Regions from separate parts of the Micrococcus sp. GbtcB5 genome, predicted to be linked through region 2. Evidence: predicted binding sites of a transcription regulator. Region 2 holds the regulator's gene; the other holds the start of a gene.
What was found. Region 2 encodes LexA, which represses DNA repair genes until DNA is damaged. Its sites were predicted from a motif close to TCGAACANNTGTTCGA; they were not measured.
Positions count from the first base shown of each region.

Region 1: KVS67_RS08375 (DUF6504 family protein) is a predicted target of LexA. The motif match lies at 2,023-2,038, and genes of this name have one in related genera.

Region 1 covers NZ_JAGXJK010000019.1:20,227-23,631, forward strand. Annotated here, with positions in the region: gene KVS67_RS08365 (PKD domain-containing protein) at 11-481, opposite strand; gene KVS67_RS08370 (DUF6318 family protein) at 976-1,695, opposite strand; gene KVS67_RS08375 (DUF6504 family protein) at 2,169-2,495, shown strand; gene KVS67_RS08380 (DNA polymerase III subunit alpha) at 2,492-3,405, shown strand, end outside.
Region 2 covers NZ_JAGXJK010000001.1:34,402-37,806, reverse strand. Annotated here, with positions in the region: gene KVS67_RS00170 (histidinol-phosphate transaminase) at 1-686, opposite strand, end outside; gene KVS67_RS00165 (LysM peptidoglycan-binding domain-containing protein) at 730-1,104, opposite strand; gene lexA (transcriptional repressor LexA) at 1,399-2,115, shown strand; gene KVS67_RS00155 (ATP-dependent DNA helicase) at 2,159-3,405, opposite strand, start outside.

The DNA.
Region 1 (3,405 bases), on a different contig from region 2:
CGGTCTGTGCTCAGCCGGCCGGAGTGGATTCGATGGGGCCGGTGCAGCCCCAGGCTGAGGAGTCGACGCTGCAGTCATCGGCGACATTGCGGGTGATGGTGCGCCAGATGTCCGCGGTGACGGGGGCCGAGTCGAGGCTGATGGTGCCCGGGATGAGCACCCACTCGCCCCCGGCCTCCCGGTATTCGCCGATGTAGACGGTGGTGAGGCGGACCGTGTACTGCCCGGTGTCCTCGTACACGTGGCTCGTGGGGGTGGGGACGTTGAACTCCGGCTGGCTCTGGCCTGCGACCGAGGTGGTCTTGGTGGGGGACCCGTCCCCGTAGTCCCAGCGGAAGCTCACCGGCGTGGCGCGGAGTTCGACCTCGACCCCGTTGAGGGTGGTGACGAGCGTGCGCGTCTCGGCGTCTGCGTAGAAGTTGGTCTCCGCATTGCGGATCCCGCGTCCGCCATTGTCCGACCGGATCTCAGGCTTCAGCACGAGGAGCGTGCGGACCTCGTCGATGGAGACGGGCGGGGCGCCGTCTGTTGCTGGGCCTGGCGAAACCGCAGTAACGCATTCCGGCCGGCTGTAGTAGGGATCCCTATCTGGGCGAGTTGTGTCGACGAACTGCTCACGTACCCATGCCCCTTCTGGGCAAAAGGCCTCGGTCTGTTCGCGACACGTCCCAAAATCGGAATTGTTTTCTTGATTCGGGAAACAGGCGTCTACAGTGCGCTGCTCGATTGCCGGCTTTTCTCTGGCTCCTGGAGCGGTAACTTCGGATACCGGTTCGGAGGCCGGCTGAGGGGGCTGTGTTCGCGACTGTTTCTTGCACTGCGTTCGAATCCTAAATTCGACGTCTTCTCGCTTGCCGCTAATGGGAACATCGGTGCAGGTATTCGCGCGCTGTGCGTGCGCCGATGGCGCTTGAATCAGCGTTAGGGCGATGCAGGCAGTTGCTATTGCAATCAGAATACGCGAGATAGAAAGCATTATTGCGCATCCTGTTGATTTTGCATTTCATCGATCACCCAGTGGCCCTTGGAGGGTTCGTAGACTACGTCGGCCAGCCAGGTCTCGTCGTGAGTTTCCGCCCCACTGGCAGAGTCGTCTCTAACGCCCTGTGAGTCGAAGACATCTACAGCGGATGCGTCACGAACAAGAGTAGCGGTGTAGCCAAACTCTGACGGGGTGAGAGTTAACGATTTGATCGAGGTGTGCTCTCCCGTTGACCAGCCACCTTCTTTGTAGTGCTGGGCAGTTGAGTCGGATACGGCTTGGCAAAGCTCGCAGTATTCGCTGTATGTCGAATCAAAATCAGCAGTTTCCCCGGTCTGGTCGGTGTAGTAAATGGCCTCCCAGAAGTAGCGAATCGCCGCCTCGGCGCCCTCCTTGGTCTCTTCCTTCATGGCGGCGGGCATCTCCGGCTTGGGCACGTTCCGCGCGGGGCCGTCGGCAGACGCGGGCACGTATTCGCCGGACCCGCTCTCCGTGGCCGTGGGGGATGAGCTGACGCCCGCGGTCGCGCTCGTGCTCGCGGGCGCGGACGTCTCGACGGCGGGCTTGGCGGACGAGGGCGACGTCGTCGACGACTCGGCGGGCTCGGACTGCCCGCCGCAGGCGGTCAGCGTGAGCGCCAAGGCCACGCTGAGCGTGCCGGCCTGGGCGAATCGGTGGCGGCGCAGGGCGCGCCCGGGTGCGGTGAGAGACATTTCCCCTCCAACTGGATGTCCGTCGTGTGTCCGCGCCTCCCGCGCTGATCCCGCAGTGCGGTGCCCGTGGTATGCGAGGCCCGGTTGGTTCGGAGTATACGCAGACGGATTGTGGTCCTGCTCGCATTGTCCACAGGGCCGTGCCGGCGCACTTCTTCCGGCCCAGAGACGATTTTCTCGTGCATGTGCGCCCCAGGGTCGGGTTCGAGACCCACGGCCAGGACTCGGTCAGCCGGCCTCACGAAAGGGCGTTCCCGGCCTCGCCCGTCTCGGGGTCATGCGTCCTTAACGTGTCCGGCGGCTGCCCTACGTTCGCACCCATCGCATTCGAACACATGTTCGAGTACGATCGGGGGTGCGGCCCCACCTTCCCACTTCTTCCCCGCGTCCGGTCCGCCGGACGGGCCGCGCTCCCATCGCCCGACGGCACCCCGTCGTCGGTCCGGTCAGCAGTGCACAGGGAGAGAAGCAGAATGGGAGTCCTCACACAGTCGGTGGCGGTGGAGTGCGGGGCAGACGGCACCCCGCAGGGGCTGCGCTGGAACGGGCGGGACTACGTCCTCGCAGAGCGCCCCATGCGCTGGTTCGAGCGGCGCCGCTGGTGGGCGGAGGAGGTCCGCGCGGAGAAGGGCCGCGGCGCCGGTCTCGTGGACCACGAGATGTGGCGGCTGCAGGTCCGCCTGGCCCGGGCCGGCGCCGCGCCCCTGCAGACCCTCGACGTCGCCCACCACCTGGACTCCGGCCGGTGGCGGCTCGTGCGCGTCCACGAGCACGCCCAGGATCTGAGGCGGTCGGCATGAGCCGGGCCGCCGCGGCCGGACGCACCGTCGCACCCTTCGCCCACCTGCACGTCGCCTCCGCGTTCAGCGCCCACTACGGGGTCAGCTGGCCCGAGGACCTCGTGGCCGCCGCCGCGGCCGCGGACATGGACCTGCTGGCCTGCACCGACCGGGACGGGCTCTACGGCATGGCCAAACACGTGGGCGCCTGCCTGCGCCACGGCATCACCCCGATCGTGGGCGTGGACCTGGCCGTCCGGTGGAGCGAGGACGAGGACGCCGGCCGCGTGGTCGTGCTGGCCCGAGGAGGCTGCCACGGCTCCGGCTACCGCTCCCTGTGCGAGCTCGTCTCCGCCGCCCACGCCCGCACCACCGGGGGAGCGGCAGGTGGCAGCCCCTGGGCCAGCGTCGCCGAGCTCGCCGCCGCGGCGGCCGGCCGTGTCCCCACCGCCGCCAACCGGGACAACCCGCCCACCCCCGAGCTGTTCGTCCTCCTCGGCCCGGACTCGGACGTCGGCCGCCACCTGGCCCGCCGCCGGTACGCGGCCGGCCTCGCCGCCCTGCACCGCTGGAAGGCGGCCCTGCCCGCAGGCAGCCCCCACGCCGACGTCGTCACCCACCTCTCCGCCCCCGGCCGCCGCCTCGACACCGGGCACGCCGTGAAGACCCTCCGCGCCGCCCGCCAGGCCCGCATCCCCGCCGTCCTGACCAACGCCGTGCGCTACGCGGCCCCGGACGGTGCCGCCACCGCGGACGTCCTCGACGCCGTCCGTGCCCTCAGCTCCCTCGACGCCCTCCACGACCTGCAACCCAACGGGCAGGGCTGGCTCAAGTCCACCGCCGCCATGCACCGCATCGCCCACGAGGTCGCCGCCGCCGCCGACGACCGACCCGCCGCCCTGCTCGAGGCCACCCGCAGCCTTGCCGAGGC
Region 2 (3,405 bases):
GTGCGCGTGACGATCAGCCGCTCACGGCCGGGCAGGAGGGTCAGCGCGGAGCGGGTGCCGGCGAGGGCGAACTCCGCGTAGGCCTCGTCCACGACGACCATCGCGCCGGGCCCGCCGGCGGCCTCGTTCTCCGCCTGCGCGGCGTACACGGCCTCGATGGTCGCCAGGTCCAGGGCGGTGCCCGTCGGGTTGTTGGGCGAGGCCAGGAAGACGACGTGCGGGCGGTGCTCCCGCACCATGGCCGCCGCGTGCTCGGCGCTGAGGGTGTGGTCCGCGGCGCGGCCGCCGTCCACGAACCCGGTGTCCGTGCCGCCGGCCAGCAGCGGGTACATGGAGTACGAGGGCAGGAAGCTCAGCAGTGTCCGCCCGGGGCCGCCGAAGGCCTGGAGGATCTGCTGCAGGATCTCGTTGGAGCCGTTGCCGGCCCAGACGTGGTCCGCCGTGAGGCCGTGGCCGAGGTAGCCGGCGAGCGCACGTCGCAGCCCCGTGAACTCGCGGTCCGGGTAGCGGTTCAGCCCCCCGGCGACAGCCGCGACCCGCTCGGCGATGGCGGTGGCGACCTCCTCCGGCACCGGGTGCGTGTTCTCGTTGGTGTTGAGCATGTACGGCACGTCCAGCTGGGGTGCGCCGTAGGGGCTCAGGCCGCGGAGGTTCTCACGCAGGGGCAGAGAGCTGAGGTCGGTCATGGCCGCCAGTCTAGGAACCGTGGAGGGCGAGGCCCGCCGTGCGTCACCGCGTGGCCGGGACGAACAGCTCCTCGCCCGGGGCGGGGGCCCGGCCCTCGAGTCCGTTGAGCTCGTCGATCGCGGCGATCACCTCGTAGACGTCCGCCTCCGGAGCCACCGTGGTGGCGATGGTCCACAGGCTGTCCCCGGGCATGACCGTGACGGACTGGGTGGCAGGCCCCGCGGTGTCCGCGGACACCGCGGCGGGCGACAGCAGCACACCCAGGAAGAAGGCGGCCGCCAGCGTGGTGGCCACGGCCGCGGCGATCACGGGGATCCCCCGCAGCACGAGGCGGCCGCGGCGGGTCAGACGGATGGTGGCCGGACGCGGCCGCGCGGTCGCGGGCGAGCCGGCGAACTGGGCGGTGGTGAGCGTCATGGTGTCCTCCTCCGGGGCGAGTGCCCTCCAGGCGATCGAACATCTGTTCGAATCCGTTCGAGTACTTTTCTAGCACAGGTGTTCGAGACACGCCACGACGAGATCGAACATATCTTTGAATGAGAGGCGGCTCTCCTCTAGGCTCGAGGCGATGCACGGACGCCCCGGAACGCCCCCGGGGACCGCCAGGACACAGGCAACCAGCGGGGGCGGACACGGTAAGCGCCCGGACGGCAGCCGGACGCCGGAACACGAGGCCGGCCACCATCACCCCCGGGAGAACGGACGGCAGCCATGAGCACCACCGACGATCAGCCGGCGGCGCGCGCGCCGCTCACCGACCGCCAGCGGCGGATCGTGCAGACCATCCGGGACGCGATCGCCGACCACGGCTACCCGCCCTCCATGCGCGAGATCGGCGACGCCGCGGGCCTGGCCTCGCTCTCCTCCGTCACGCACCAGCTGGGCCGTCTCGAGCGGCACGGCTACATCCGGCGCGACCCCGGACGCCCGCGTGCCCTCGAGGTGCTGCTCGACGTGGACGGCACCCCGCTGGGCGAGGCCGCCTCCCCCGCCGCTGCGCCGTCGTCGCAGGTCTCCACGATCCCCGCGTGGCACACCGGCACGGACGAGGCGGACAGCGTGCCGGTCCCCTGGGTCGGCCGCATCGCGGCGGGCGGCCCCGTCCTGGCCGAGCAGCAGGTCGAGGACGTCATGGCGATCCCGCGACGCCTCACGGGCGAGGGCGAGCTGTTCATGCTGCGTGTCACGGGTGACTCGATGGTGGACGCCGCGATCTGCGACGGCGACTGGGTGGTGGTGCGCCGGCAGGAGACGGCGGAGAACGGCGACATCGTCGCGGCCCTCCTCGACGACGAGGCCACCGTGAAGACCTTCCGCCGCCGTGACGGGCACACCTGGCTCCTCCCCCAGAACACGGCCTACGAGCCCATCCTCGGCGATCACGCCACCGTGATGGGGCGGGTCGTCACGGTCCTGCGTTCGCTCTGACCGGCTCCCTCCGGCCGGGCCGACGGCCCGAGGCCGAGCGAGGTCAATCGCCCGAGGCGAGCCGTGCCAGCACCCCGCGGACGACGTCGCGGTCCGTGGTGCGCCAGAAGTCCGGCAGGGCGCTCGTGATGTAGCCGCCGTACCGCTCGGTGGCCAGGCGGGGGTCCAGCACGGCCACCACGCCGCGGTCCGTCACGGAGCGCACGAGGCGCCCGGCGCCCTGGGCCATGCGCACGGCCGCATGCGTGGCGGAGATCCGCATGAACCCGTTGCCGCCGTGCCGGGCGACGTCCCGGGTGCGGGCCTGGGAGAGCGGGTCGTCCGGCCGCGGGAACGGGATGCGGTCGATCACCACGAGCCGCAGCGAGTTCCCCGGCACGTCCACGCCCTGCCACAGGCTCATGGTCCCGAACAGGGACGTGTCCGGCTCCTCGGAGAACTGGCGCACGAGGGCGGAGAGGGTCGCGTCCCCCTGGCACAGGATCGTGGTCTTCGGCCCGAGCCGACGGCGCATCTCGGCGGCGGCGTCCTCGGCCGCCCGGCGCGAGGAGAACAGGCCGAGGGCCCCACCCCGCGACGCCCTCAGGAGCGCCTCGAGCTCATCGAGGGACTCGGGCGAGGCCGTGCGGCCGGGCCGGGGCAGGTGCCGGGCCACGTAGAGCACCCCCTGACGCGGGTAGTCGAAGGGGCTGCCGACGTCGAGGGCCTCGAACTTCGGGGCGTCCGGGCCGGCCAGGCCCACGTCGCCGGCCACCGAGTCGAACCGGCGCTCCCCCGAGCCCACGGTGAGCGTGGCGGAGGTGAGCACCGTCGTCGCCTTGCCGAACAGGCCCTCCCGCAGCTTGCCGGCCACCGAGAGCGGGGCCACGTAGAGCTGGGGCGGGTCGGTCTCGTCCCCCGGCTGCCAGCCCACGCCGGGCTCGAAGTGGCCGGGGCGGGTGGCCCACAGCACCTCGGGGAAGTCGGCCTCGGGCCGGGCGGCGAGCATGCGCTCCACCACCTCGAGGACCTCGAGGATCCGCGAGCGCGCCATCTGCCGTCCGCCGTCGGCGTCGGCCTCCTTGTCCTTGTCCTGGCCGAGGTCGGACAGGCACTGACGCGCGGCCATGAGGACGCCGGTGAGGGCCTGCTCCTGCACCTCGTCCGGGCCCGCGGCGATCAGGCCGGACGGGGTGTCCGTGAACGCGCGGTCCAGGGCCGCCCCGGCCTCGATCAGATCCTCGACGGCCACGGTGGTGTGGCGGCGCAGCGAGGTGGCCGCGCCGTGCACGATCGACCCGGACAGCTGCC